Linked DNA regions of Nitratidesulfovibrio vulgaris str. Hildenborough. Each later gene encodes a partner of the first gene's protein in a complex. Links are inferred from orthologs where the notes say so. Each region holds a gene or a part of one and is shown in the gene's direction. Other genes may lie near its edges.

Region 1 (16,817 bases):
TTGAGGCCGCATGATGGGACAGGGGGTATCGGAAGGTATGATACAGGGGCCGCCGGAAAGGGGAGGGGGCGATGGCGCGCCTTTCAGACCGAAGAGCATGACGCCCAAGGTGTTCGAGCGTATGAGTCGCTACGTGTATGAACAGGTCGGCATCAAGCTCACCCCTGCCAAGCGCATCATGCTCGAGGCGCGTTTGCAGAAGCGCCTTCGTACTCTCGGGTTCGATTCCTATGAGCAGTACGCCGAGTACCTCTTCACTGCGCGAGGGCAGCAGGAGGAGTTGCAGCAGTTCATCGATGTGGTGACCACGAACACCACCGAGTTCTTCCGCGAGGGCAGGCACTTCGAGTTGCTGGCGCAGAAGGTGCTGCCCCGCTGGCGTTCGCAGTTCGGTACCTCGCGTGCCATGCAGATATGGAGCGCGGGCTGCTCGTTCGGCATGGAACCCTATACACTGGCCATGGTGCTTGCTGACTTTGCCGAGCGCAATTCGGGGTTCGTCTTCTCTGTGCTTGCCACCGACATCTCCGCCCGGGCGCTGCAACATGCCCAGCGTGGCATCTATGACGAAGAGCGGGTGGAGAGTATCCCGGAATCGTTCCGCAAGCGTTTTCTGCTGCGCAGCCGAGAAAGGGCCAGAAAACTGGTACGCATCGCCCCGGAGATACGGCATCTGGTCACCTTCCAGCGGCTGAACTTCATGGAGGACTTCTCGTTCAGAACCCCCATGGACGTCATCTTCTGCCGCAACGTGATCATCTATTTCGACAAGCCGACGCAAGAGCGGTTGTTCTCGCGTTTCTGCGAAAGCCTGCGACCGGGGGGGTATCTTTTCATCGGTCATTCCGAGAGCCTGACGGGCATGTCACTGCCCCTCGAAGCCCAGGCTCCCACCGTATACAGGAAGGTGTAGCCGTGGCGCGCCCTTGCCGTGTCCTCATCGTCGACGATTCCGCCCTTGTCAGGCAGACTCTGGCCGACCTCCTTTCCGCAGACCCCGGCATCGAGGTGGTGGGCACCGCCTCCGACCCATTCGTGGCTGCCAAGCGCATGGAGGCGGTGGTGCCCGACGTCATCCTGCTCGATATCGAAATGCCACGGATGGACGGGCTTACATTCCTGCGAAAGATCATGACCCAGCATCCCCTACCGGTGGTCATCTGCTCTTCGGTGACGGAGCAGGGGGCCGAGGCCACGTTCAAGGCCATGGAATACGGCGCGGTGGAGGTCATCACCAAACCTCGCCTCGGCACCAAGAGGTTTCTGGAGGAGTCGAGCATCCGCATCTGTGATGCCGTGAAGGCCGCGGCGCGGGCACGCCTGCACAGGCTTGGGCACCGTACGCGCGATGTCGCCCCCAAACTGACGGCAGATGCCATGTTGCCGGGCCCCACCAACTTCACGCGGGTGCAGACCACTGAGAAGGTCGTGGTCGTAGGCGCTTCGACAGGTGGCACGGAGGCCCTTCAAGTGTTCCTTGAAGCCATGCCGCCGGATGCGCCTCCCATAGCCATCGTCCAGCATATGCCGGAACACTTCACCGGAGCCTTTTCGCGCCGCCTTGACGGCATCTGCCGTATCCGGGTGCGCGAAGCGGAGGACGGAGACATCATGGCGCGGGGTCAGGCACTCATCGCCCCCGGTAGCAGCCACATGTTGCTCAAGCGCAACGGCTCGCGCTATACGGTGGAGGTCAAGGACGGCCCCCTCGTGAGACGGCACCGTCCCTCTGTCGATGTGCTGTTCCGGTCGGCTGCGCGCTATGCCGGGGCCAATGCGGTCGCCGCCATCCTCACGGGGATGGGCGATGACGGCGCGGCGGGCATGAAGGAACTGCACGACATGGGGGCCCATACCATCGCGCAGGATGAGGCGACGTGCATCGTCTTTGGCATGCCCCATGAGGCCATCAGGCTGGGTGGCGTCGACAGGGTGCTGCCCCTTGACGCCATCGCACCCGCCGTGCTCAAGGCCTGCGCGGGTTCATAGATACGCAAGAACAGGAGACCATGATGAGTGACGAACCTAAGGGCGCGATACTGCAGCGCGACAAGCTCACCTACGCCATCGTACCCCGCACCCCGTGCGGTCTTCTCACCCCCGACGTGCTTGATGCCGTGTCGCGGGTCTGCAGGAAGTACGAAGTGCCGATCATCAAGATCACATCCGGGCAGCGTCTGGCCCTTGTCGGCATGAAGAAGGAAGCCGTCGAACCCATGTGGGAAGAGCTTCGCCTTGACGTCGGACGTGCCGTAGAACTTTGCGTGCACTATGTGCAGGCGTGCCCCGGTACGGCGGTCTGCCGGTTCGGCCTTCAGGATTCCCTCGGCATCGGCGTGGCCATAGAAGAGGAATATGTCGGGCACGACTTCCCAGCCAAGGTCAAGTTCGGCATTTCGGGCTGTCCCTTCTGCTGTGGCGAAAGCTACCTGCGAGATGTAGGTCTCGTGGGCACCAAGAAGGGCTGGACGCTCATCGTGGGTGGCAATTCCGGCGGGCATCCGCGCATCGGCGATGTGCTTGCAGAAGAGCTTTCCACTGATGAGGCCAAGGGGCTGATACGTAAGTTCATGGAGTTCTATCGCGATAACTCGGGTAAACGGCTGCGTGTCTCCAAGTTCGTCGAGAAGACGGGCATCGAGGCCATACGGCAGGCGGTACTCGGTTAGAATCAGGGGGGCTGCGGCCCCCTTCCTTTTTGATGCCCCCTCGTGGGAGGGCCCCATGTCTGCGTGCCGTTTCCGCCAACCCGGCATCCCGTGCCGGTCCGTGGTCAGGATGTCATGCACTCCGGTGGACTGGCAGCTTGAGGGGTACTCGTGCATACGGTACGTCGTGCAGTCCCCATCAGTCCCCATGTAGGCCTACCCTGTGACACTGCTGGCAATCCCGTCCATGGGGGTGTGCGACCATCGCCGAAGCCGACCACGACATCGGGCACACAGGATATGAACGGGACTGTTGTACGCCCGGTCTCTGGCAGGCCAACGTTGTGAACCCGTCTGGTGTCGCGTGGATTTCGAGGCCTATGGAAGTCTGAACACGGCGGAGTCAGAACGTGAGGTCACGCCTTGGGGCGATGCCGGTAAAGCCTGACCTCGACAGGTTCGAGCGTTACAAGCCCCTCTTCGAGAATGGCCTCGACCTCTGGCATGAAAGCCTCTATACGCTCGGCACTGTCTATGATTTCGATGACAAGAGGAAGGCTTTCGGCCAGATGCAGCACACGTGCAGTGTGCAGGGTGCTGTTTGCCCCGAAACCGGCGAGGGCGCGTTGCATGGTCGCACCTGCAAGCTTCGCCTGCATGGCCTTTTCGATGATGACCGTATGCAGGGCACGGCCTTCATGCATGTCGTCCTCGGCGAAGTAGATGCGCAGACGTGTGGCTGTCCCCGATGGTGCGGGCATGATTGGCTCCTTTGTGAATGCTGTTGGCTGGTTATGCGGTGAGATCAGACCAGCCTGCCGAGTCCCGCGCCGAACCAGACGAGCATGATGCCCGCCACGGTCTGGCCGACGATGTACAGGGCCGCCTGTAGCCACATGTGCGATTGAAGCAGTACCATCCCTTCATAGGTCAGTGTCGAGAATGTGGTCAGCGAACCCATGAATCCTGTCAGCAGTAGCAGACGCGCTTCGGGGGCGAAGGTTATCCTGTTTTCGAGTATCCCCCACACGAGGCCGAAGAGGAGGCTGCCGAGAAGGTTCACCAGCACTGTCCCGTAGGGGAATGAACTGGTGGTGAGCTTCTGGGCGACTCCGGAAAGGACGTAGCGGGCGAGACTCCCGAATATGCCACCCGTGGCGACGAGAACGAATCTATGCAAGCGGCACCTCCGGGACGACCGTGAAAAGGGGAGACGATATGGCGCGAGAAGTCGAACTCAAGTTCATCGGAGCGGACTATGCCGCGTTACGGGAACGCCTGCAAGCAGAGGGGGCGCAGAGTGCGGGAAGACATCTCGAACGCAATGCCGTCTATGATACCGGGGAGGGTACGTTACGTTCAGCGAGGATGCTGCTGCGCCTTCGCAGGCGCATCTGGGCCGACCGTACACAGGCGCTGATGACACTCAAGTGCCCGCCTGCCGGGGCTGTCCCCGCCGGGGTCAAGGTATGGGATGAAGAGGAGACTGCGGTCGCCGACGGCGAAGCCATGCATGCCATCCTCACCGGACTGGGCTACAGGCCCGCCTTCCGGTATGACAAGGAGAGGGAGGACTGGTCGCTGCGAGGCGTGCATGTATCCCTCGACAGGCTGGTGTTCGGTGAGGTGGTGGAGATAGAGGGGCCGCAGGATGACATCCGCGCCGTTGCCGCCCTGCTTGGCATGACCGGTTGCGAGACCTCCACGGCGACCTATCACGACATGAATAGGGCATGGCGCAAGGCCAGCGGGGTACCCCCCTGCGATGATTTCATGTTCGACGATGAAGAGGTGGGCCGCATCCTCGACGGGCTGCGTCATCCCGCGTAAGGCATCCGGTGACTGTGGCAGGGATGCTCTCGACAACGCGCCGTAATGGCTTACCCTAGAGGCAGACACGATACCAACGGGATGGAGACGATGAGCAACGGACCACTTGCCCCCGGCTACGACAGCGACATTCTCGTCGAGGACGATGTGCGGCTGCCGCGCATGTACCGGGTGCTGCTGCATAATGATGACTATACGACCATGGAGTTCGTGGTGAGCATTCTTGTGGAAGTCTTCCGCAAGACGGCTGAACAGGCCACGGCTATCATGCTTGCCGTGCACCGTGACGGTGTGGGTGAATGTGGTGTCTATACCTTCGAAGTGGCCGAGACCAAGGCCGCCATCGTCCACGCGAGGGCCCGGCGCGAGGGGTATCCCCTGCGCTGTTCCACGGAGGAGGTCTAATGATAGGTAAGCGGCTTCAGGCAGCGCTCAATGCGGCTGTCGGAGAGGTGCGGGTGCGTAATCACGAGTACCTCACCTTGGAGCATCTGCTGTATGCCATTGCCGGTGAAGAACAGGGCAAGGGCATCCTTGAGGGGTGCGGTGCGGATGTGACGGCGTTGCGTGCACGCCTTGAGGAGTTCTTCGGGACGCATCTCGAAAGCCTGCCCGAGGACATGACCACCGAAGTGGTGCAGACCCTCGGAGTGCAGCGGGTGTTGCAGCGTGCCTTCAGGCACATCCAGTCGGCAGGGCGGCCTCTGGTGGAGATTGGCGACGTACTCGCCGCCCTTTTTGACGAGGACGACACCTACGCCGTCTATTTTCTCAAGACGCAAGGTGTTTCGCGTCTGGATGTGCTTGAATACATCTCCCACGCCATGCCCGAGGCGGACGATGACGCCATGGACGGTGACGATGAAGGCGACGGGGGGGCCTCGACGCGCGCTGACGCGCTTGCCCAGTATGCCACCGACCTCACCGCGCGGGCGCGTGAAGGACGCATCGACCCGCTCATAGGGCGGGAGGACGAACTCGAACGCACGGTGCAGGTGCTTTCGCGTCGGCGCAAGAACAACCCCCTCTTCGTGGGCGACCCCGGTGTGGGCAAGACCGCCATCGCCGAAGGGCTGGCCCTGCGCATTGCCGTGGGGGCCGTCCCCGAGAGTTTCCGCAAGGCGCGTGTCTATGCACTCGACATGGGGTCGCTGCTTGCTGGCACCAAGTACCGGGGAGACTTCGAGGCACGCCTCAAGGCCGTCATCAGCGAACTTTCACGCCAGCCCGACGCCATCCTGTTCATCGACGAGATACACACCATCGTCGGGGCGGGGGCGACCAGCGGCGGGTCGATGGATGCCTCGAACATCCTCAAGCCGGTACTTGCCTCGGGTGCCATACGGTGCATCGGGTCCACCACGCATGAGGAGTACCGCAACCATTTCGAGAAAGACCGCGCGCTCTCCCGTCGCTTCCAGAAGATAGACATCGGCGAGCCCACGCAGGAGGAATGCGTGGAGATACTCAAAGGGCTCAAGGAACACTACGAAGAGCACCACGCCGTCCGCTATACACTGCCCGCACTGCGTGCCGCGGTCGAACTCTCGGCCCGTTACGTCAACGACAGGCTTCTGCCGGACAAGGCCATCGACGTCATCGACGAAGCCGGGGCCGCCATGCGGCTGCGTGCCGGGTTCAAGCCGGGGGCGAGTGTCTCGGTGCAGGACGTGGAACGTGTCGTGGCGCGTATGGCCCATGTGCCGCCACGCTCCATCTCCTCTTCAGACCGTGACAGGTTGAAGACGCTCGAGAACGACCTTGGCAAGGCAGTCTTCGGACAGGAGGCCGCCGTGGCGGTGGTCGCCCGTTCCATCCTGCGGGCCCGTGCGGGGTTCGGGCGGGAGGACAGGCCTACGGGCAGCTTCCTCTTCTACGGGCCCACAGGCGTGGGCAAGACCGAACTGGCCCGTAGCCTCGCCAAACGGCTAGGGGTGGCCTTTCTGCGCTACGACATGAGTGAATACATGGAAAAGCATGCGGTCTCGCGGTTCATCGGCGCGCCTCCCGGCTATGTCGGATATGACCAGGGCGGCCAGCTTACCGAGGCGGTGCGCCGTACACCCTACGCGGTGGTGCTTCTTGACGAGATGGAGAAGGCGCATCCGGATATCTTCAACGTCCTGTTGCAGGTCATGGACTACGCCACGCTTACGGACAATACCGGGCGCAAGGCCGACTTCCGCAATGTCGTGCTCATCATGACCTCCAATGCGGGGGTGCGCGAGATGTCCGCCCCGAGTATCGGCTTCACGGGTGGCGGCGTCGAAGATGTGACTGCCAAGGGCCGCAAGGCCGTGGAGACGCTGTTCAGCCCCGAGTTCCGCAATCGCCTTGACGCGCTGGTGCCATTCGGCAGTCTTGCGCCGGAGGTCATGGAGCGCATCGTGGACAAGTTCGTGCGCGAGGTCGAGAACGGCCTACGTGAACGTCGCGTACGGCTCGAACTCACCGCGGCGGCGCGGCAGCGCCTTGCCGAGAAGGGCTTCGACCCGGCCTTCGGTGCACGCCCCCTGCGACGGGTCATTCGCACCGCCATCGAAGACGAACTGGCGAAGGAGATGCTGTTCGGCAGACTGCGCAAGGGAGGCACCGTGCATGTCGACGCGCTTCCGCAAGCCCCGAAGACCGCAGGCGTTGCGGGGCAGGGCGGCGCGACTCCCGATGCGGCATCACTGGGCCTTCAGTTCAGCTATCGCGAGCGGGGCGAGGGGAGCGCCGAACCTGCGGCATGAGGCTGTACCTGCTGCCTGACGATGCCTGCATCTTTCCCGATGTGGGAGAGGCGGGGCCGGATGGCCTGCTCGCCATAGGTGGTGACCTCACGCCGGAGAGGCTGCTTCGGGCCTATGAGGAAGGTATCTTTCCATGGTACGGGCCGGGTGACCCCATCCTGTGGTGGTCGCCCGACCCTCGTTGCGTGCTGCCGCTCGATGCCCTGCATGTACCGCGCAGGCTCATGAGGACTGTGCGGGCGAAGACCTTCGAAGTACGGCTGGATACGGCGTTCGCCGATGTGCTCGAACAATGCGCCGCCACCCCGCGTCCCGGACAGGGCGGGACGTGGCTGGTGCCGGAGATGCGCGCCGCCTATACCCGCCTGCATCATCTTGGGCATGCCCACAGCGTGGAGGCGTGGTACGGGGGGCGACTTGTGGGCGGGCTGTACGGGGTTGCCCTCGGGGGCGGGTTCTTCGGCGAATCGATGTTCCATGCCATGCCCGACGCTTCGAAGGTCGCGTTCGTCTGGCTTGCACGGTTGCTGGTGTCGTGGGGGTTCCGGTTCGTGGACTGTCAGCAGACGACCTCGCACATGCTGCGTTTCGGTGCCGTGGAGATGCCCCGGACCGACTTTCTCGCCTGCCTGCACGACGCCACACGGCAGCCGTCGCGCATCGGGCGCTGGCGGCTGCCGCAGGATTTCGTACCGTGGTAGACGAGGCTAGTGCTGTTCGTTCACCAGCGGTTCATGGCGGGCGAGGTCGTAGAAGCCCCGAAAACCGAAGGGCAGGTCGTAGCCGCTTACGGTATCGAAACGGATGAAGCCCATGGTCTTGCCTTCGGGTATGGCAGACAGGGGGGCAACACCTTGCGGTATGGGCAGGTCGAGAGGGCACGCCACGATGGCGGTGAACCTGTCGGCGTATTTGCGTTCGAGGTAGGCTATCACGGCATCGCACTCTTCCTTGGTGAAGGCTTCGAGCACGGCGCGCAGGGCGTCTTTCGGGTCGCCGGGGTTGGCGGGGTCGATGGGGTCGCCGACAAGGCGCATGCCCTCAAGGCTTGCCAATTCCTCTTCGCGGGTTCCGGTGCGGAACAGGTGCGCCTCGACGTTGCGGCGTCCCTTGAAGGTTCGTATCGTGGCGGAGATGACATAGGCCCTTTCGACGGGCATGTCCTCCGGTGCGGGCGTCAAACATATGTCCATGGTGTCCTCCAGCAACGACGGCAGGTTGTTCGTGGTCATCATAGAGGATAATGCGACGGGAGGAAAGCGTGCCTTTCGCGCAGGGAGAACCAATGGCCGATACGTGTTTCAGACTGCATACCGAATTCGAACCGACAGGAGACCAGCCCGAGGCCATCGGGCAGATTGTCGCAAACCTCGGGCATGGGGTGCGCGACCAGGTTCTGCTTGGCGTCACCGGGTCGGGCAAGACCTTCACCGTGGCCAATGTCATCGCCGCATGTAACAGGCCTGCCCTTATCCTCGCCCCCAACAAGACGCTGGCGGCACAACTGTACAACGAGTTCCGCGCGCTTTTCCCCGACAACGCCGTGGAGTATTTCGTAAGCTATTACGACTACTACCAGCCTGAAGCCTACGTTCCGGCCTCTGACACGTATATCGAGAAGGACTCGTCCATCAACGACAACATCGACAAGCTGCGCCACGCCGCCACACACGCGCTTCTCACGCGGCGTGACGTGGTCATCGTCGCCTCGGTGTCGTGCATCTACGGTCTTGGTTCTCCTGAATACTACGCCCGTCTTGTCATCCCGGTCGAGTGCGGTCAGCGCTTCTCAATGGACGCCCTCATGACGCGCCTTGTGGAGGTGCAGTACCAGCGCAACGACTTCGACTTTCACCGTGGTACGTTCCGTGTTCGCGGCGACGTGCTAGAGGTCATTCCCGCCTACCATCACGAGCGCGCCCTGCGGATAGAGTTCTTCGGCGACGACATCGACGCCATCAGCGAGATAGACCCGCTCACCGGCGAGGTGCTGGGCAGCGTGGGCAAGACGGTCATTTACCCGGCAAGCCACTACGTGTCAGACCGCGACAACCTCGTGCGCGCCATGAGCGACATCCGCGACGAACTGGGTGAGCGACTGCGCGAGTATCAGTCTGCGAACCGCCTTGTGGAGGCTCAGCGCCTTGAACAGCGCACCATGCTCGACCTTGAGATGATGGAAGAGCTTGGCTACTGCAACGGCATCGAGAACTATTCGCGGCATCTTGACGGACGCGCGGCGGGACAGCCCCCTTCGTGTCTGCTCGACTACTTTCCCGACGATTTCCTGCTCTTCGTCGACGAGTCGCACATCACCGTGCCGCAGGTGGGGGCCATGTACAAGGGCGACCGTTCCCGCAAGTCCACTCTGGTGGACTTCGGCTTCCGCCTGCCCTCGGCACTGGACAACAGGCCGCTGGAGTTCGCAGAGTTCCTTACGCGCATCAACCAGACGGTGTACGTCTCCGCAACCCCGGGCAAGTGGGAGCTCGACAGGTCGCAGGGTGTCATTGCCGAGCAGATCATCAGGCCCACAGGGCTTGTGGACCCTGTGGTTGAGGTGCGTCCGACCCGCGGGCAGGTGGACGACCTGCTGGCGGAATGCCGTGCCCGTGCGGCACGCGACGAGCGGGTTCTCATCACCACGCTCACCAAGCGCATGGCCGAAGACCTCACCGAACACCTCGGCAACATGGGACTCTCGGTGCGCTACCTGCATTCGGACATCGACACCATGGAGCGCATGGCCATCATACAGGCCTTGCGGCGCGGCGAGTGCGATGTGCTGGTGGGCATCAACCTGCTGCGTGAAGGTCTTGATATCCCCGAAGTCTCTCTGGTATCGATTCTCGACGCCGACAAGGAAGGCTTCCTGCGTTCCACCGGGTCGCTCATCCAGACCTTCGGTCGTGCGGCACGTAACGCCGCCGGAAGGGTCATCCTCTATGCCGACACGGTGACCGCCTCCATGCGGGCTGCCATGGATGAGACGGCGCGTCGCCGCGAACGGCAGCAGGCATGGAACGAGGCCAACGGCATAGAGCCCCGCACCATCCGCAAGAGTCTCGACACCCCCTTCGACGCCATCTACAGCGCGGCGTCTGAGGGTGGCAAGGGCAAGGGGCGCGGAAGAGGGCGTCAGGCTGCCCCGGCGGTCGAGAATGTCGCCGAATACGGCACCTCGCCAGAAGATATGGCGAAACACATCCAGAAACTGGAGCGGGAAATGCGTGAAGCTGCCAAGGAGCTTGAATTCGAGCGAGCCGCGACACTGCGCGACCGCATACGCCTGCTGCGCGAACGGCTCATCGAAGCGTGACGACCATGCGAGGCAGGTTGCCGCTTTCCACGCGCATCTACAGGCTGCGTAACCGTTTCGGCTCTGTGTGGCCGCTGCTCATCGGTCAGGTGTCGCTCCTGTGCGTCTTCATCTGTGCCACCCTCGGTTACATGTATATCGAGGGGTGGTCGGCGTTCGACAGCTTCTACATGGTGGTCATCACCCTTTCGACCATCGGCTTCGGAGAGGTGCATCCTCTCTCGTCACAGGGCAGGCTGCTGACCACGCTGGTGGTCTTCGCCGGTGTGGGCAACTTCGCCTTCATCATCGGCGCGTTCTCTCAGCTTCTCGTCGACGGCAAACTCTACAGGTACATGGGGAGGCGCAGGGTGCTCAAGGCCATAGCCAAGTTGCGCGACCACTGCATCGTCTGCGGATACGGTCGGATAGGCTCCGTGGTTGCAAAGGAACTGATGGAGGAGGGGGTCGCCCTCGTCGTCATCGAGAACGACCCCGCCATGATCGAGGCGCTGGAGACCGAAGGCATCCTGCATCTGGCGGGTGACGCCACCAACGACGAACTCTTGCAGGCGGCTGGGATAGAGCGTGCCCGCGCGCTTGTGGCGGCACTGTCGCTGGATTCGGCGAACGTCTATGTGGTTCTCAGCGCCCATCAGATCAATCCGTCCATGACCATCGTCGCCCGGGCCAGCGAACCCTCGCATATCGGCAAGCTCAAACTCGCCGGGGCCGACAGGGTGTTCCTGCCGCACCATCTGGGCGGTCTGCGCATGGCGCAGTCCATCCTGCGTCCCACCGTGACCAGCTTCATCGAACTGGCGCACACGCGCTCCGACCTCAGCATCCAGATGGAAGAACTGGAGATCGGCGACGACTCGGTACTGGTTGGCAAGACCCTCATCGAGTCGGGCATCCGCCCCCAGTACAACCTCATCATCATCGGCGTGAAGAGACCCGATGGCACGATGCATTTCAACCCCGAATCGACGTATACCCTGCAAGCGCGCGATACCCTCATAGCTGTCGGGTTTCCCGAGAATTTCAAACAGTTCCAGGAGATACTCTAGGTGGCAGAACCCGTCCGCATCCTTGCCGTGGTACTGCACTACGGAGACCCCGCCCTTGCCGCACAGGTGCAGGAACAACTTGCCGGGGCCGACAGCGGCCTTTCCGGGCGGGTACGCGTCTATGACAATGCGGCCCCCGTCTCCTACCCGGGGGCGTGGCGCAGGGCCACCGACAACCTCTATTGGGCAGGTGCGCTCGAGGACTGTGTGTCTCTCGCGCGGGAGGAGGGGTTCACCCATCTGTGGTTCCTGAACAATGACATCGAATTCGTCTCCCGCCCGCCGTTCATGGCCCGTGCCGCCGCCCATCTCTGGAGGCTAGGCGAACGTCTGGGGCATGACGTGGGCGTGTGGGCACCTGCCGTGCTGCGCAGTCCCTATCATCCCCAGATGGTGCATCGCGAGGGTGTGGCCTTCAGTCGTGTCGCCGTTGCCGATGGCATCGCGCCGGTCTATGCCCTCGACTGCATCGAGACCATCGGCGGTGTGGACGCCGGCGACAATCCCTATGGCTACGGGGTGGATGTGTGGCTTTCGCTTCGCGCCCACCATGCGGGCTGGCCTGTCATCGTCGACCACGGGGTCGTCGTGCGTCATCGCCACCACACCACGGCGCGGACCCTGGACGGATTTCTCGACACCGCAGGCCGTGCGGAAGATGCCTACATGACACAACGCCTCGGCCCCGCATGGCGTGATGCCGTGCGTACCATGCAACAGAACATCATACACGAGCGCATCCAGTGACCCGACCCGACGATAATGGCCGCGACGCCAACAAGACGCAGGCGTCATCTCCCATGACCGAAGTGAAGACGGGCCGCGTTGTCGACGATGCCCCTGTGAACGATGCCCCTGAGAACAATGCCGCAGAAGCGACGTCTCCCGCCCGGCATGACGCGATTCCCGAAGAGGCCCGCCAGCGCGCCGCACAACTTCGGGCAGACCTTGAGCGGCATAACCGCCTCTACTACGAACTTGATACGCCCGAGATAAGCGACGCCGAATACGATGCCCTCTATCGTGAACTCGTGGGCCTTGAAACTCGCTGGCCCGCATTGCGGGACGAGGCCTCGCCCACGCAGAGAGTCGGCGGTGAAGTGCTCGAAGGGCTTGAGAAACAGGCGCACACCCTGCGTATGTACAGCCTCGACAACGCCTTCTCACGCGACGAGTGGGGGGCGTTCATTCAGCGCATGTACAACGCCCTTCCTGACGCCCCTTCGGCCTTCTGGTGCGACCCCAAGATGGACGGCCTCGCGCTGGAGGTCATCTACGAGAATGGCGTCTTCACTTCGGCGTTGACACGGGGCAACGGTGAAGTGGGCGAGGTCGTCACCGCCGCCATGCGGACGGTGCGCAACCTGCCCCTTGCCCTGCGCGGAGACGACGTGCCGCGCCGTATCGAGGTGCGCGGCGAAGTGGTCATCGCAAAGGCCGACTTCGAACAACTCAACGCGCGGCAATCTGCCGCCGGGGGCAAGCTTTTCGCCAACCCGCGCAATGCGGCGGCGGGGTCGGTGCGACAACTCGATACAACCGTCACCGCCGGAAGGCCCTTGCAGTTTCTCGCCTATGGCGTGGGACAGGTGGTCCTCGAAGGCGGCACCGCGCCGTGGACGACCCATAGCGGCCTCATGGCAAGGCTTCGTGAATGGGGGTTCGATACGCCGCCGGAGGGCCGTCTGTGTGCTTCGCCGGACGAGGTGTGGGCATACTACGAGGCGCTTGGCGCACGTCGAGAGTCGCTTGCCATCGAGATAGACGGGGTCGTCGCGAAGCTTGATGACACCGAGGCGCAGGAAGCCCTCGGTTTCACGGCGCGTGCCCCACGGTGGGCACTGGCCCTCAAGTTTCCTGCGATGCAGGCGCGTACGCGTCTCGATGACATCCGTGTGCAAGTGGGGCGCACCGGGGTGCTTACACCGGTGGCGATACTCGAACCCGTGCGCGTGGGCGGTGTAGAGGTCTCGCGTGCAACGCTTCACAACGAGGACGAGATTCGCGCCAAGGGACTGATGCTGGGCGACATGGTGCTGGTACAACGCGCTGGCGATGTCATCCCCGAGGTGGTGCGCCCACTGGTCGAAGAACGCACTGGTGACGAACGGCCCTTCGTCTTTCCGGAAAACTGTCCGGAATGCGATAGCCCTGTGGTCAGACCCCAAGGCGAGGTGGCGCACCGGTGCGTCAATGTCATGTGTCCTGCGGTGCGCAGGCAGTCCATCATCCATTTCGTCTCCAAGGCGGGCCTCGATGTGCGCGGCGTGGGTGAACGATGGGTGCAGCAGCTTGTGGACGGCGGGCATGTGACCTCACCCGTCGGGCTTTTCTTGCTGACCAAGCTCGACCTGATGCGTTTCGAGCGCATGGGGCCGACTTCTGCCGCCAATTTCGTCACCGCGCTCGATGCCGCCCGCACAGGGGCGACGCTTGTCCGGCTCATCTGCGCCCTCGGCATCCGTCATGTGGGTGAACAGACGGCACGTACCCTTGCCGCGAACTTCACCGACCTTGACGCCCTGCGTGAGGCCGACGCCGAGACCTTGCAGCAGTTGCCCGACATCGGCCCTGAAGTGGCAGGTTCCATTCGCAGCTTCTTCGCCAACGAGGGCAATCTCGAACTGCTTGAACGGTTGCGTGCCATCGGCCTATGGCCGAAGCGGCAGGATGCTCCGCCGGCTTCGGAGGGCGCTGATGCCATCGTACTCCCCCTGCAAGGACTGAAGGTGCTCTTCACCGGAAGCCTCACCCGTGTGGGACGCACCGAGGCCGAAGATATGGCGCGGGCTGCGGGGGCCAATATCGCCAGCAGCGTCACCAAGTCTCTTGACCTTCTTGTCGTCGGCGGTAAGCCCGGTTCGAAACTCGAAAAGGCCCGAAAGCTTGGCATCCGGGTCATGGAAGAGGCGGATTTCTTCGCCATGCTTGCGTCGGGAGTCGCATCTGTTGATGCTTCCGAAGCCGTCGCGGAGGAGACTCCGCCCTCTCAGGAAGCCGCAGGCGCTGAGGATGCTCCTTCGCAGGGCGCGGCCCATGTCCGCACGGCTTCCGACGAAACGGGGTCCGCATCGGGCGATGATTCTCGCGGCGCGGCGGCAGAGAATGATCCTGCCCGTCCCGCACGCGGGGGCGCGATGAGCACCGCTGAAGGTGAAGACGTGCCACGGGGCAGGGCAGAGCAACTGAAGCTGTTCTGACGTTCTGCACCGAAACGGGAGGTGGACGTGGACTTGGCAAGTAGCCTATGCACGTTCAGGTCACCTGATACGCTGGTTGAACGTATCCCGCTGTCGTCGGCGGGTTGTATCTCGATTCCCGTTCCGTCATCATGACGGGCGGCAAGCTGCAAGGAGCAGGCATGAGTACTCCGATTATCGTCATGGGGGCGGGCGGGCGCATGGGGTCGACCATCTGCCGCCTCGTCCAGGAAGAGCCGCAACTGTGCCTCGCTGCCGTACTTGAACGTCCTGACCGGGCTTCGGGAGTCGCGCGTGATGGGTGCATCGCAGGGAGTGACCCTGATGTGGTGTTCCCGCAGGTGCCGGGTGGCGTGATCATCGATTTTACAGCACCCGAGGCGAGCATGGCCACGGCAAGGGCGGCTGCAAGGCACGGTAACGCCGTCGTCATCGGCACCACGGGGTTCAATGAAGAGCAGAAGGCGGAACTTGCCGAGCTTGCACGGCAGATACGGCTCTTCTGGGCACCCAACATGAGTGTGGGCGTGAACGTCCTCCTCAAGGTGCTGCCTGAACTTGTGCGTCTGCTGGGTGAGAAGTACGACCTTGAGATGGTCGAACTGCACCATAACCGCAAGAAGGACTCCCCCAGCGGTACGGCCCTGCGCCTTGCCGAATGTCTTGCCGAGGCCCGCGACTGGAATCTGCCCGATGTGGCATGCTACCACCGTGAAGGCATCATCGGCGAGCGTCCGCAGAAGGAGATCGGGGTGCAGACCATCCGCGGCGGCGATGTCGTGGGCGTGCATACCGTCTACTGCCTCGGCCCCGGCGAACGCATCGAGGTCACGCATCAGGCCCATTCGCGCGAGACCTTCGCGCAGGGGGCCCTGCGCGCTGCGGCATGGCTGGCCACGCAGAAGCCCGGCAAACTCTACAACATGGCGGACATATTCTAGGTGAAGGTAGCACTTCTGCAGATAGACACGGTCGTCGGCGACATCGTGGGCAATGCAGCCCGCATCGCCGACGCCGTGCGTGAGGCGGCCTCTCTGGGGGCCCGCCTGTGTGTCACGCCCGAACTCGCCCTGTGCGGCTATCCGCCGCGCGACCTTCTGTTGCAGGACGATTTCGTTCCCGCCTGTCGCAAGGCCCTCGAAGCCCTTGCCCAGCAACTGCGAGACCTGCCCCCCGTGCTGGTCGGGGCACCCGTCCCCAATCCTTCGCCCGTGGGCAACCCCATCCATAATTGCGCGGTCCTTCTGCGTGAGGGAAAGGTGACGGTTGCCACCCGCAAGGTGTTGCTGCCCAACTACGATGTGTTCGATGAACGGCGGTATTTCGAGTCGGGCGTGGGGTGCGGGGTCGTCACCATCGATGGCTGGCGGTTCGGGGTGACCATCTGTGAAGATGTCTGGAACGACAAGACGTTCTGGCAGGAGCACCGACATTACGAGAACGACCCCGTCGCCGACCTCATGGCGGGCGGGGCAGACGCCATCCTCAACCTTTCGGCCTCGCCGTTCACGCTGGGCAAGCAGGCGGTGCGTGAGCGGATGCTCTCGCGGGTGGCCTTCCGCTACCGGGTCTCGGTGCTGTACGCCAACCAGGTGGGCGGCAACGACGACCTCGTCTTCGCGGGCAAGAGCATCGCCTTCGACGCCACCGGGACGCTTATCGCGCGCGGACGCTCTTTCGCGGAGGACATCGTGATGGTCGATGTGGCACAGGCCACAGGAACCATCACCGCTGAACCTACGTCCGATGAAGAGCAGGTCTGGAAGGCACTGGTGCTGGGCACACGCGACTACGCCCGCAAATGCGGGTTCGACGGGGCCGTGCTGGGGCTCTCGGGCGGCATCGACTCGGCCCTTGTGGCTGCCGTCGCGGCGGAGGCGCTAGGGCCGGACAAGGTCCTCGGGGTGCTCATGCCGTCGCCGCACTCCAGCGAGGGAAGCGTGACAGATGCCCTTGCGCTGGCCTCTTCTCTGGGCATCGCAACGTGCACCATCCCCATCGGCGACCTGATGCACGGGTTCGAAGCGGCCCTTGCA
Region 2 (12,700 bases), 1.5 Mb from region 1 along the record:
CGGCCGGCAGTTTGTAGGTGTGGGGCGGCAGGGTCGAGTAGTCGGGGTTCATGGGCTCTGCCAGCTTGTCCTGAATCAGGGTGACGGTCTTGGCCTGCTTGTCGAAGGCGATGACGCGTCCCTGGTCGACCTTGCCGTATTCGCCGCAGCCCACAAGGCCGAGAGGAAGGGCCATTACCATCAGCGTGAGCAGTATGCGCTTGATGTTCATCATAGTCTCCTTTCGTGGGCCGCTAGTTGGCGCGCTTGCGGGCCAGTTCCATCTGAACGCCCTGAACCATGCGGACGAAGATGTACAGCGACATGCAGGTCACGAGGCCAAGGACGAGTACGGTGGCACCGGCGTCGAGGAAGGCCTTGTACTGGGGCACCCAGGGCTGGACGAGCTTCATCAGGATGGAGATGGCGCAGCCGACGACGGCGAGGCCGAAGGCGATGCGGATGCCGTAACCCTTGATGTACTTGGTGGCGACAGCGCCCACCTGCGCACCCATGGCGGCACCGACGAGCATGATGATGGCGGCTACGAGTTCGGTACGACCCTTGTATGTGTAGGTCGCTGCACCGTAGAGGCCGGAGATCATGACTTCGAAGAGGTCGGTACCGACGGCCACGTGGGTCGGGCAGCCGATGAGGTAGATGAGGGCGGGCATGCGGATGAGACCGCCGCCGATGCCGAGGATGCCTGCGAGCCAGCCGGTGAGGAAACTCACGAAGATGGGCAGCCATGCGGAGCAGTAGATGCCGGCTTCCTTGAGGTGCACCATCGGGGGGATCTTGATCTTGTGCAGGGCCTTGTGCCATTCGACGCCCGTGGCGCCAGCTTCGAGCTTCACACCCTTGGCCGCGGCTTCACGTTCCTTCTGGCGACGCTTGGCCACGTCGTGGAAGACCATCCACGCGATGAGCGCGAGCAGCACGATGTAGATCCAGCGAACGACCTTCTCGACGCTGCCTAGCCGTTCGAGCCACATGACCATCTGTGCACCGGCTTCGAAACCGACGACCGTACCCACCAGCATGATCATGCCGAGTTTGTAGTCGACGTTGCCGAACTTGCCGTGGCGCATGGTGGAGATGAGCGACTTGCCCGCCATGTGCGCGATGTCGGTGCCGATGGCGAATGCCATGGGGAAGCCGAGGATGTTGAGGCCGGGGGTGACCATCCAGGCGCCGCCCATGCCGAAGAAGCCGCCGATGATGCCAACGCCCACGCCCAGGATGATGAGGCCGGGCCAGAAGATCTTAACGCCCGCGATGGGCATCAGGATATACAACCATTCCATGGTGTCCTCCGTCGTCCTTTCCTAGTGTTCCGCGAGATCGCGCGACTTCAGGTCGATGCCGATGTGGTTCATGATGATGTCGGCGATGACGCCGAAGATCACGCCCACGAGGGGAATCAGGATGATGGTGAGCACCGTGAACTGGAGATGGCTCTCATTGTAGAGGTTCGCCCACCAGGCGAGGACGCCGTCGAGTTTGCGCGTGTCGGCTACGATGACGACGGGGGCACCGCCGCCACCAGCGGCGAGCGCCGTGCCGGGCAGTGCGATGAGCATCAGCATCAGCGACCACCAAAGCTTGTTGAGTCTGGCCTTCATGTCTTCCTCCTTGCATGTTGCGTTCGGTGGCAAACTCCCGGCCCTGCCGGGGCGACCCTCTGCGGCCGGGTGCCACCCTGCCTCTTCCGCGTTCCGCCCTCTTGCCCGGGGCGGAGTGTTCCCGAAAAGCGTAAGACGCGTCGCGTCTGTTGCCTTTGCTTGAGCAATGGCCGTGCCAAAGCTGATTTTCGTGATGGCAACATGCTGAAATCGAAGGAAGCTTGTAAGAAGTGTTGCGCGATGCTCCGAAAGGAGTTACGCAGAAACAACACCTCTGCGCGATTCGTTCCGTCTGCGAAAACCTCTTTATGGGGGGGATATGCGCTTCTACCGGCCGCCCATCATCGGCAGCGTCTTCAGAACCGACCGCTCCGCCAGGGAGTGGAGCATCCCCAAACGGATGCTCCTTGTCGGAGTGCCGCTTCTGGCGGCGGTGCTGGCGTGTTTCGCCTTCGTCACCTACAAGGTGGGCGCGCACTATCTGACGACAGCATATTCGCGGAATTCTCTCACCCGTGCCAAGGCACAGGCCCACGAGATAGCATCCCGACTGGAGACGGCCCGCAACGAACTGCTGTTCATGGCCGACGGCATCCTCGACCCGAAAAGACTTGCCCGCTACCTGCAAGGACGCACGGAGGCCGAAGGGCTGCGCTACCGCGAGATAGCCTTCCAGGGAAACGGGGGCAAAGACGATGCCTTCGTGCTGCTCAACACAGGGCGTGGGGTGGTATCCATACCTCCCGATACGGCCCTCGCCACACGCTTCGGCCCCTTCACGCGGCAGAGTGCGCCCACCGACCCGCAGCCGGGGCAGGTGTATCTTTCGCAGCCGCTGGAGGTCATCTATCCCAGTGTGCCGGTGCCCGGTGGCGTGCAGACTCTGCCTCTTCATGTCATTCGCCTTTCGACGCCTGTCTTTGCAGAGGACGGCACCATGCGCGGCATGCTGCTGCTGTCGCTGGACGTGGTGGCCTTGCGCAACGTGCTGTCACTCTACGCCTCGCAGCGTTCCCCTCTGCACATCTATCCGCAGGAGAGCGAGCGGTATCGCAGTTTCATGTTCGACCCCGCGGGGTGGATACTCTTCCAGTCGGAATCGCCCGACCTGCCCGATGCCGACCTCTCCAATGACGTTGTGCGGTCCGGATTGCAGGGCGACCTTGGCAGGACAGGGCTGGACATCGCCTTCAGGCCCGGGCCGGAGAATGAGAACTACTGGGCCATGGTGTCGGAGGTGCAGGCGGGACGGGCTGGCTTGAGCACGCTGGGTTCGCGCTTCGCCGACGCCGCGTCCCTCAACCGTTCCAGCTTCGTGAGTTATGTCCCCATCGTCTTCCGGGGCGGGCCGGGGCAGCTGCCCTCCGTGTATGCCGGGCTGGGGTTCATCGACACCAGCTTCATGGTCATGGCCTCGTCCTACAAGTTGGCGGGTGCGCTTTCCGTTGCCCTCGGGCTTGGGGTGTTCGTCATCACCATCGTGATGGTGTCCATGGGGGTGCGCATTGCGCGCCCGCTTATCCAGCTTGCCAACGCCATCGAGAACAAGGCCGCTGAGGATGACATGTCACCCATGCAAGATGCGCTACTTCCACGGGAAGCGCATTTGTTGCGCAAGGGGGTGAACATGATCCTTGCGCGATTGCGTGAAGTGGTGCAGGCGTCGTCGTTGCATGATGCGCGATCGCTCGCTGCGCGCAAGAGGCAAAAGGTCTGTTTTGATACTGAGCTTGCCGTGAGCGCCTCCGACATGCCCGACCCCGACAGCGAGAAGATGCCGGGCATCGTGGGGGTCAGCCCTGCCGTGAAGTCGCTGCGTGCCCTCATACGCAAGGCCGCATCCATCGCCGCCGACGTGCTCATCATCGGCGAGACCGGTACCGGTAAAGAGCTCACGGCAGAGGCGATTCATGCCAACAGCAGCAGGGCGAAGGGGCCTTTCGTCAGCATCAACTGCGGGGCGCTTGATGAGAACCTGTTGCTCGACGCCTTGTTCGGTCACGTGAAGGGTGCGTTCTCTGAAGCGAAGGGAGAACGCAAAGGGGCCTTTCTCGCAGCGGATGGCGGTACGCTGCACCTCGACGAGATAGGCAACGCCTCTCCCAAGGTGCAGCAGGCCCTTTTGCGTGCCCTGTCGGTGCGTCGCATCAGGCCGCTTGGCAGTGACGACGAGATAGGCTTCGACGCCCGCATCATCGCCGCGACCAACGTCGACCTGCTGGAAAGCGCGGGGCAGGGGGCGTTCCGCGAAGACCTCTACTACAGACTGGCGGTCATCACCATCAAGACGCCTCCGTTGCGCGAACGCCGCGAAGACATTCCAGCCCTTGCCGGGTATTTCATCAAGCTGGCGTCCGTTGAGACGGGGCGCACCCTCATGGGGCTTTCACGTGGTGCCCTGGATGCCTTGCTGCGCTACCCATGGCCGGGCAACGTGCGCGAGATACGCAACGTCATCACCCGTGCCGTCGCCTTCGCCGAATCGGACATCATCTATGAAGAGGATTTGCGCTTCGGCTTTTCGGACGCAGGTGCCGAGGCTTCGGCCGAGGCCGACCCCGTCGCTGCAGAGTGGCCCGGTGTACCCGGCCTGTCGGGCATGCCCGGCAGCGTGACCGTCGCTTCTGCGGGGGGGCATCAGCAAGGCAGGGCGGGCACGGGGGCAGGACAGGGGGGCGAGGCCTACCCCGCCTCGGGTGGGGCGACCGGCATGACCGACGCATCGATGGCTGACGTCTCCCCGAATGGAGGCGGCGAGGGCGTTGGGGGCTTCCCTGTGGCATCGTTCCCCGCCGATGGCGGCGCCTTCGATGATGCAGCGCGTCCTCGTCGGCGTTCGTCCACCATGGGCAGGGGGTATGATGCCCCTCCGGCTGGCGATGATGCGGGTGGTGCGCCTCCTACGCGTGAAGTGGTGGAACGGTCCATGCAGGGTGATCGTGCAAGACCCGGTGCGGCGTTGCGCGATGCGGATGTTCTCGCCAGCCTCAACCCCCGACAGCAGTCGGTGTGGCCGCGCATCCTGCGCGAGGGTGGCATCACCCGTAGCGCCTATCAGCAGGCACTGGGTGCAGAGGTTTCGGTGCGTACGGCACAGTACGACCTTCAGGACTTCATGAAGCGTGGAGTCCTTGCCAAGGTCGGGCGTGGGCCTGCTTCGCGCTACGTGCTTATGGAGGACTATCGGGGGTAGGCATGGCGCAGGTGCGCCACACTCTGCCGTGATTCTGGTTGTTGCGCCGGATGCAACGTAGGAGGGCATGTGTCGCTGATCGATTTTTTCCGCCGTCGCCGGACTACTCCCACTGCCGAAGAGCGTGACGCCATCATGAAGGCGTTTCGCCAGAGGTATACCCATTTCAAGGACTTGCTACAGTCCAACAGTGAACTGGGGCGTATCATGTCCGACATGGAACAGACCCTGACAGGGCACAGCCTCTTCGGCATGAACTACATCCGTTCACAGGCGACGCGGGCGGTCTTTCATACGATGCGCATGGTGACGGCACTCAACGCCATCGCCGACGACCGTTTCAGCGGTCTGGTTGCCACGGTGGAAAGCATCAACACGCGCATCAGCGACATCCTCGATGCCCGTGCCCCGGTACGCGTTGCGGAATTCGTGCTGCCCCTCGCGGAAGTGAACCGCGATGTGGTCGACTGGGTGGGTGGCAAGAACGCCAATCTGGGTGAGATGATGAACCGGGTCGGTGTTCCCGTGCCGCGCGGCTTCGCCATCACCACCACCGCCTACCGGGCGTTCATGGACGGCAACGGCCTGATGGAGGAGACGCGCAAACTCTTGCGTGACGCCTTCGCAGACGACCCGGAAGGCCTCGTGAGAGTGTCGAAGGCCATCATGCGGCGTATCGACGAGGCCATCGTCCCCGACGAAGTGGTGGAGGCGATGCAAGCCGGATGGGATGCCACTTTCGGCCCCGGCCCCGTACGCTGCGCGTTGCGCTCCAGTGCTGTCAGCGAGGACGGCAGTCTCTCTTTCGCCGGGCAGTACCGCACCGTGCTCAACGTCACCCGCGATGAACTGCCTTCGGCTTTCCGTAGTGTGTTGGCCAGCATCTTCTCGCCGCGTGTCATCGCCTACCGCTTGCATCAGGGGGTGCCGTTCGAGCATTGCGCCATGGCCATGGTCTGCCTTGAGATGGTGGACGCAGTGGCAAGCGGAGTGGCTTTTTCGCGGCATCCTGTCGACCTGTTGTCGGATGCCGTCGTCATCAACGGCATCTGGGGGCTTGGCGAATACGTTGTCGACGGCGTCGTGCCGCCGGATACGTGGCTGGTGTCTCGCGTCCGGCCCGACAGGGTCGCAGAACGTTCCATAGCCACCAAGAGTGTGAGACTCATGCCAGCCCTGCACGGTGGGGGCACGGTGGAAAGTCCTGTGCCACCTGAACAGCGTTCCATGCCAAGCCTGACGGATGCGCAGGTGATTGCGCTGGCTGACATGGCGCTGCGCCTTGAAGAGCACTACAGGCATCCGCAGGACATGGAGTGGGCGCTGGATGGCGCCGGGCGGCTGGTGGTGTTGCAGACCCGTCCCATGCGGCTGGCCGATGCGCGTTCCGACAACCTGCCCGCTTCGCCCCGCATCGAGGGTGCAGGGCTGCTTCTCGAGGGCGGGGATGTGGCGTGTGCTGGGGTCGGCTGTGGCCCGGTCGTGATCCCGTCATCGGCAGAGGAACTCGCGGCATTCCCCTGCGGCGGGGTTCTCGTGGCGGCGCACTCGTCACCGAATTATGTGCTGGTCATGGACAGGGCGCAGGCCATCATCACCGATGCGGGCAGTGTCACAGGGCACATGGCGTCGCTTTCACGCGAGTTCAACGTGCCGACGCTGCTCAATGCGCGCGACGCCATGCGAACGTTGCGCCCCGGTCAGGAGGTGACGGTGGACGCCATCTCGGGCCGCGTCTATGAGGGGTGCGTCGAAGAGTTGCTGGCGCTGCGTCGTCCGCGGCAGGTGTGTCTGGGCGACACGCCCGTCCATATCGCCCTGCGGCGCGTCGCCGACCATATCCTGCCCCTGCACCTTGTCGACCCCAAGGCCGCCACGTTCATCCCGCGGTCGTGCACCACGTTGCACGACGTCATGAGGCTGGTGCACGAATTCTCGTACACAGAGATGTTCCGGCTGAGTGATACGGCTACCGTGGCGGGGTCGGTTGCTGTGGAACTCAAGGCGAGTGTGCCGCTGGACTTGCACGTCATCGACCTTGGCGGCGGGCTTGCCGATGTGGACGGGCCCTACGCCTACCCCGAGCAGGTGGCGTCGGCACCCTTCGGCGCGCTGCTCGAGGGAATGCTCGACCCGGAGGTGCATGTGCGCGGGCCGCGGCCCATCGACATGGGGGGCTTTCTCTCCGTCATGGGGCGGCACATGATCGAACCGCCCAACATGCACACAGAACGCTTCGGCGACCGCAGCTACGCCATCGTCTCCGACAAGTACATGAACTTCAGCTCGCGTGTTGGCTACCATTACAGCATCCTCGACGCCTACTGCGGCGCGACCATGAACAAGAACTACATCACGTTCGAGTTCAAGGGCGGGGCTGCGGACGAGGTGCGGCGGGAACGCCGGGTGAAGTGCATCGGCATCATCCTGCGCGAACTCGGTTTCACCATCGAGGTTCAGGGCGACCGTGTGCAGGCGCGCTACCTCAAGTACCCGCCGGAGGAGATTCGTGCCCGACTCGTGCAACTGGGCAGACTGCTCATCGTCACCCGGCAGATGGATATGCTGATGACCACCGAAGCCGCAGTGCAGACATTTGCCGATAACTTCCTCAAGGGTGACTATCATTGAGGGGCGCGGGCGGATTCGCGGCACACCGTTGCAGAAGTTCTGATCGAGAACAGAGCAGAGATTACAGGAAAAGCCCCCTTGATGGGGGCTTTTTGCGTGCGTGGAGACCTTGGGTGCAGACTGGTGCAGAATTCGTGAAAGAGCGGGCTAGGCGATAGACCTAACCCGCTGGTTTGTATGGTACCCGGAACGAGGATTGAACTCGTACAGCCCGAAGGCCGAGGGATTTTAAGTCCCTTGCGTCTGCCAGTTCCGCCATCCGGGCACGAAGCGGTTACTTCCTAGTATGGCGACGTGTTGGCGTCAACGGTGGACTTGATGGCAGTATGACGGGGCGTGCAGTGCAGTGGCGCTGCCCCTGCCGGGCGTCGCGCCCCTTTGCGGGGCATGCCTGTGGGCAGGGCAGTCCCCTCAATCAGCCATCAAACCCCAGTCGGTGCGCCACTGGTGCGCCGTCTACGTCCAGCAGCGTCCCAGCCCCTCACGCGCACCGGGCACGCGCAGCACGCCCTCACGCCATACCCCGTCGGCAAGCAGGTAGAGGTGCAGTGTGCCGAGGTTGCGGTCGACGAAGAGGATACGCCCCTCCACATCGCCTCGCAGCATGGGCGAGACGGCATCGCACACGGCATGGAATAGCCCTTCGTCATGTTCGGCGAAGAGGCATTGCACGTTGAGGGCGTCACCCGTGGGGGCGAACTCCACATGCGCACCACCCACGTCTTCGAAGGTGGTCTGCATGGTCTCGACGAGTTCGGCCTCGCGTTCGAGGAGTTCATTGTAGGTGAGAGTCTGGTCGTAGACGAAGTTGGCGAACATCTCACTGTGCATGAGGGCCATGGCGCCTCCGTGGGTGCCGCAGGGTCTCGACCCCATGGCAGGCATGGTCGTCGACGGCACGCCGCGCATGATAGCCGAAATCACGCTTCAGCGTCAAAATATCTGGTCGCGGGGGCCTCGTATGCGCAGATGTCATGCCCACTGGTCTGCTTCATGGGTTTTCGGCACAGGGTCGGGCTAGGGCACTACGGCGCGAAACGTGGCCGGTCTACACGAGGCGGAGTTGCGGCCGTTCTGTCCCATCTCCGGCGCCGCGAGGGCAGGCTGGCGTCGCCGTGCTGCCGTGTGCCCGGCAGGTGCATCCGGCTCGCGCCGGGTGTCCCGTGGCTGTCGCGTCGGGTGTCCCGTGGCTGTCGCCCCGGCGGCAGCGTCGCTGTTTGCCAGCGGCCGGCGGGCAGCCGACCTCTGCCCGCCATGCGTGGTGCTGTGCACTGGCCTTGCGGTGGGCCATCTGATAGAAAGGAAGAATGCACAACGACGCCCGCCAACGCATGGTGGTGCTCGGTCTGGACGGCCTGCCGCTGGACCTCGCCCGCGACCTCTGCGCCGCAGGGCGCACCCCGCACCTCTCCCGCATCGTCAACGCCGCCGGAACCCGCACCATCGAGGCGGAATTGCCCGAACTCTCGCCGGTGAACTGGACGTCGTTCTACACTGCCGCAGGGCCCGAGGAACACGGCGTGTTCGGGTTCACCCGCATCAACGCCGCGACCTATGCCCTGTCCTTGGCCGACTTCACGCAGGTGCGGGTGCCGACCCTCTTCGACCGCCTTGGCGAGGCGGGCTTCACCTCGCGCGTGGTGAACCTGCCCAACACCTATCCCGCACGCCCCATACCGGGAATGCTGGTCTCGGGCTTCGTGGCCACGGACCTTGCGCGGGCGGTGCATCCGCCCTTCCTGCTGGGGCCGCTGGCAGGTGCGGGCTACCGGCTTGAGGCCGACACCTCGCGCGGTGGCGACGACCCGGCACACCTGCTTGTGGAATTGCGCGCCACACTCGAAAGTCGCCGCAAGGCGTTGCGCTTGCTGTGGCCCGACCTCGCGTGGCATCTCTTCGTCTTTGTGCTGACGGAGACGGACAGGCTCTTCCATTTCCTGTGGGATGCGGTGACCGACGTTGCCAACCCGCTGCATGGGCCGTGTATGGATGTGCTGGCCCTGTGGGACACGGTGATTGGCGAAGTGCTCGACCTCGTGGCGGCACTCCCCGGCGGTGCCCGTCTCATGGTGCTGGCCGACCACGGTTTCACCCGGCTGGTGACCGAGGTCGACATCAACACGTGGCTGCGTCAGGAAGGGCTGTTGCAACTGGCCCCGGCGGGCCCCGCGGCAGATGCGGGAATGGAACTCGACGCCTCGCGCATCCTTCCCGGCAGCGTGGCCTTCGCCCTCGACCCCGGGCGCATCTACCTGCATACGCGCCGACGCTTCGCACGTGGCGGGCTTTCCGATGCCGAGGGCGTGGCCTTGGCTGCACGCCTGCGCGAGGGGCTGCTGGGATTGACCTACGCCGGACGCCCCGTGTTGCGTGATGTCCTGCCCGCCGACGGCCTGTACGACGGCCCCTGCCGCGACATCGCCCCCGACCTCGTCTGCGTCCCGCACGAGGGCTTCGACCTCAAGGCCAAGTTCAATCGTCCTGCCGTGTTCGGGCGTTTCGGGCGCACCGGAACGCATAGTGTGCACGGGGGCATCTTCCATGACAGCGAGGGTGGTGCCCCGCACCGCCTGCGTGACGCCGGAAGGCTGGTGCTCGAACATTTCGGCCTTTCCCGTCGACCCGACGCCGGAGGGCGTCTTGTGACCACTCCAACACAGGGCGCGTCCTGCATGCCCATAACGATGCACAAATGATAGAATTCGCCAAAGAACTCAACGCGGCCCAGTATGAGGCCGTGACCACGCTCGACGGCCCGGTGCTGGTCATCGCCGGTGCGGGCAGCGGCAAGACGCGCACGGTGGTCTACCGCCTCGCCAACCTGCTTGAGCGCGGCGTGCCCGCCTCGTCCATCCTGCTGCTGACGTTCACCCGCAAGGCGGCCAACGAGATGCTGCAACGCGCCAGCCGCCTGCTGGGCTACGGGGTGCAGGGCATCGCCGGGGGCACCTTCCACGCCTTCGCCTATTCGCTCTTGCGCCAGTACCATCCGGCACGCCTTGAGGGGCGCGACCTGACCATCATGGACGGGGCCGACAGCGTGGCCGCCATCCAGCACTGCAAGGATGCGCTCGGCATCGCGCGGGGGGACAAGTCGTTCCCCAAGACACAGACGGTGCTGTCGTTGCTCAGCAAGTCGCGCAACAAGGAACTGCCGCTGGACGAAGTGCTGCGCCGCGAGGCGTACCACCTGCTGGTACATGCAGACGGGGTCTCGCGCATCGGCGAAGCCTACGCCGAATATCGCGCGGAACACGGCCTGCTGGACTATGACGACCTGCTCTTCGAGGTGGAGCGCCTGTTGCGCGAACGGCCCGACCTGCTGGCCCACCTGCGCGACAGATACCGCTACATCATGGTCGACGAGTATCAGGACACCAACCTCGTGCAGGCGCGGCTGGTGCAGCTTCTGGCGGGAGAGGGCGGCAACGTCATGGCCGTGGGGGACGACGCCCAGTCCATCTACGCCTTTCGCGGCGCCAACGTGCAGAACATCCTGTCGTTCCCGCAGTTCTTTCCCGGTACGCGCATCATCAAGCTGGAAGAGAACTACCGTTCCACCCAGCCGGTGCTCGACCTCACCAACGCCATCCTCGCCGAGGCACCGCAGGCCTACCGCAAGCACCTGTACACCAGTCGCGAGGACGGCGTGCTGCCGCAGGTGGTGCGACCCCTGAGCGACCTCACGCAGGCATCCATCGTGGTGAGTCGCGTGAGTGAACTGCTGCGGACGTATCCGCCCCATGAAATCGCCGTGCTGTTCCGGGCGGGGTTCCACTCGTACCATGTGGAGGTACAGCTCAACAAACTGGGCATCCGCTTCCGCAAGTATGGCGGGGTGCGCTATTCCGAGGCCGCGCACGTCAAGGACGTGATGGCCTACGCCCGCCTTGTGCTCAACCCCCTCGACCTGCCGGCGTTCCAGCGTGTGGCGGCCCTGTCGCGCGGTGTGGGGCCCAAGACCACCCTGCGCCTCTACGAGGTCGCCCGACAGGGTGACCCGGCGGCGACGGCCCATGCCTGCGCGCGTTATCCGCAACTGCGGGCCGACCTTGAACTGCTCGACAGGCTTCGCAAGCGCACACCTGCGCCCGCCACGCTGCTGGAAGAGGTCATCGAGCATTACCAGCCGCGTCTCGAAGCCGCCTACCCCGACGACTGGCCGCGCAGACAGCAGGGACTTGAACAGCTTGTGCAGATAGCCTCGGCCTATCGCGACCTCGACCTCTTCATCTCCGACCTGTCGCTGGAAGACCCCGGCACCGAGGAGGAGGACCGCGACAGCGTGGTGCTGTCCACCATCCATTCCGCCAAGGGGCTTGAGTGGAGTGCCGTCATCATCCTCGACCTCGTGGAGGACAGGTTCCCGTCGCGCCATGCCGTGACGCGCGCCGACGACTTCGAGGAGGAGCGCCGCCTGATGTACGTGGCCTGCACCCGCGCCCGCGAACGGCTCATGCTCTTCGTGCCGTCCAGCCTCTACCAGCGCGGGGAGGGTGGCAACCAGCCCGCCGCGCCCAGCCCCTTCGTCCGGGAGTTGCCCGCGGCACTGTACGAGGAGTGGTACGAGAGCTATACCGGAGGTCTGCAACGGCGTGATACGTCGCGTCCGGTTGCGCGTCCGGCCGTGGCATCCACCTTCGGTTGCGCACCGCGTCCCGAATCGGCACCGGTGCCCGGCGGGCCGTCGCCCGTTGCAGGGGCGGCGAAGCTGGGGTTCTGCACGCACAAGATCTTCGGGCGGGGCAAGATCGTCCAGCATCTGCCGCCCGACAAGTACAGGGTGAACTTCCCCGGCGTGGGGCTCAAGGTCATCCTGGGCGACTATCTGACGCTGGAGGATGACGCATGAAGGGCCTTGCGAGCGAAGAGGACTTCATCGCCTGCATCGACAGGCATTTTCCCAACGCGCACAGACACGTGGTGGTGGGGCGCGGAGACGATTGCGCCGTGCTGGCCTGCCCGGAACGCCTGTGCGTGAGCACCGACCTGTTCATCGAGGACGTGCATTTCAGACGTTCGTACTTCAGGCCCGAAGAGATAGGCCACAAGGCGCTGGCCGTGAACGTGAGCGATGTCGCCGCCATGGGCGGTGTGCCGCTGGGGTTCAGTCTCGCACTCATGACGCCCCCCGGCATGACCCGCGAGTACGCAGACGCGCTCTTTGCGGGCATGTCCGGACTGGCTGCCGCGTATGGCATGGTGCTCACCGGCGGCGACCTGTCCCGTGGCGGAGTGCTTGGTCTTTCCATCACCGTGTGGGGTGAGCCCG

Evidence for each region.
Region 2: the proteins of uvrB (region 1) and DVU_RS00760 are in contact, whole or in part, in a crystal structure (PDB 7EGT), measured with the Thermus thermophilus proteins. The link is inferred for Nitratidesulfovibrio vulgaris str. Hildenborough from one-to-one orthologs. Residues at the interface, in WP_096411307.1 of Thermus thermophilus: Glu23, Leu25, Arg26, Asp27, Gly28, Glu29, Arg30, Phe31, Arg55, Glu326, Asp327, Phe328, Glu379, Ser382, Gln383, His398, Gly400, Arg401; in WP_096412145.1 of Thermus thermophilus: His654, Arg656, Phe657, Gln666, Asp668, Glu669, Lys680, Arg681, Leu682, Ser683, Lys685, Tyr686, Ala687.

Annotation. Positions count from the first base shown.
Region 1 is NC_002937.3:1,678,297-1,695,113, forward strand. What follows is about bases 8,064-11,015. They hold uvrB (excinuclease ABC subunit UvrB), read left to right. Parts: upstream 8,064-8,498; coding sequence 8,499-10,532; downstream 10,533-11,015. Other genes in these bases: DVU_RS07595 (hypothetical protein), read right to left, coding at 8,064-8,406; DVU_RS07605 (potassium channel family protein), read left to right, coding at 10,538-11,015. Also shown: DVU_RS07545 (chemotaxis protein CheA), read left to right, coding at 1-14; DVU_RS07550 (CheR family methyltransferase), read left to right, coding at 38-913; DVU_RS07555 (protein-glutamate methylesterase/protein-glutamine glutaminase), read left to right, coding at 916-1,989; DVU_RS07560 (nitrite/sulfite reductase domain-containing protein), read left to right, coding at 2,013-2,669; DVU_RS07565 (DUF190 domain-containing protein), read right to left, coding at 3,065-3,409; fluoride efflux transporter CrcB, read right to left, coding at 3,454-3,828; DVU_RS07575 (class IV adenylate cyclase), read left to right, coding at 3,867-4,478; DVU_RS07580 (ATP-dependent Clp protease adaptor ClpS), read left to right, coding at 4,569-4,883; ATP-dependent Clp protease ATP-binding subunit ClpA, read left to right, coding at 4,883-7,213; aat (leucyl/phenylalanyl-tRNA--protein transferase), read left to right, coding at 7,210-7,914; more of DVU_RS07595, read right to left, coding at 7,921-8,063; more of DVU_RS07605, read left to right, coding at 11,016-11,581; DVU_RS07610 (glycosyltransferase family 2 protein), read left to right, coding at 11,582-12,328; NAD-dependent DNA ligase LigA, read left to right, coding at 12,382-14,781; dapB (4-hydroxy-tetrahydrodipicolinate reductase), read left to right, coding at 14,943-15,722; DVU_RS07625 (NAD+ synthase), read left to right, coding at 15,723-16,817. UniProt on the Escherichia coli protein: The UvrABC repair system catalyzes the recognition and processing of DNA lesions. A damage recognition complex composed of 2 UvrA and 2 UvrB subunits scans DNA for abnormalities.
Region 2 is NC_002937.3:182,120-194,819, forward strand. What follows is about bases 9,701-12,700. They hold DVU_RS00760 (ATP-dependent helicase), read left to right. Parts: upstream 9,701-10,120; coding sequence 10,121-12,280; downstream 12,281-12,700. Other genes in these bases: DVU_RS00755 (alkaline phosphatase family protein), read left to right, coding at 9,701-10,124; thiL (thiamine-phosphate kinase), read left to right, coding at 12,277-12,700. In the rest of the region: DVU_RS00720 (DUF4881 domain-containing protein), read right to left, coding at 1-211; DVU_RS00725 (sulfite exporter TauE/SafE family protein), read right to left, coding at 234-1,286; DVU_RS00730 (DVU0150 family protein), read right to left, coding at 1,308-1,604; DVU_RS00735 (sigma 54-interacting transcriptional regulator), read left to right, coding at 1,924-4,797; DVU_RS00740 (PEP/pyruvate-binding domain-containing protein), read left to right, coding at 4,867-7,428; DVU_RS00750 (hypothetical protein), read right to left, coding at 7,885-8,268; more of DVU_RS00755, read left to right, coding at 8,736-9,700. UniProt on the Escherichia coli protein: A helicase with DNA-dependent ATPase activity. Unwinds DNA duplexes with 3'-5' polarity. Translocates on single-stranded DNA with 3'-5' polarity. Initiates unwinding more efficiently from a nicked substrate than double-stranded DNA.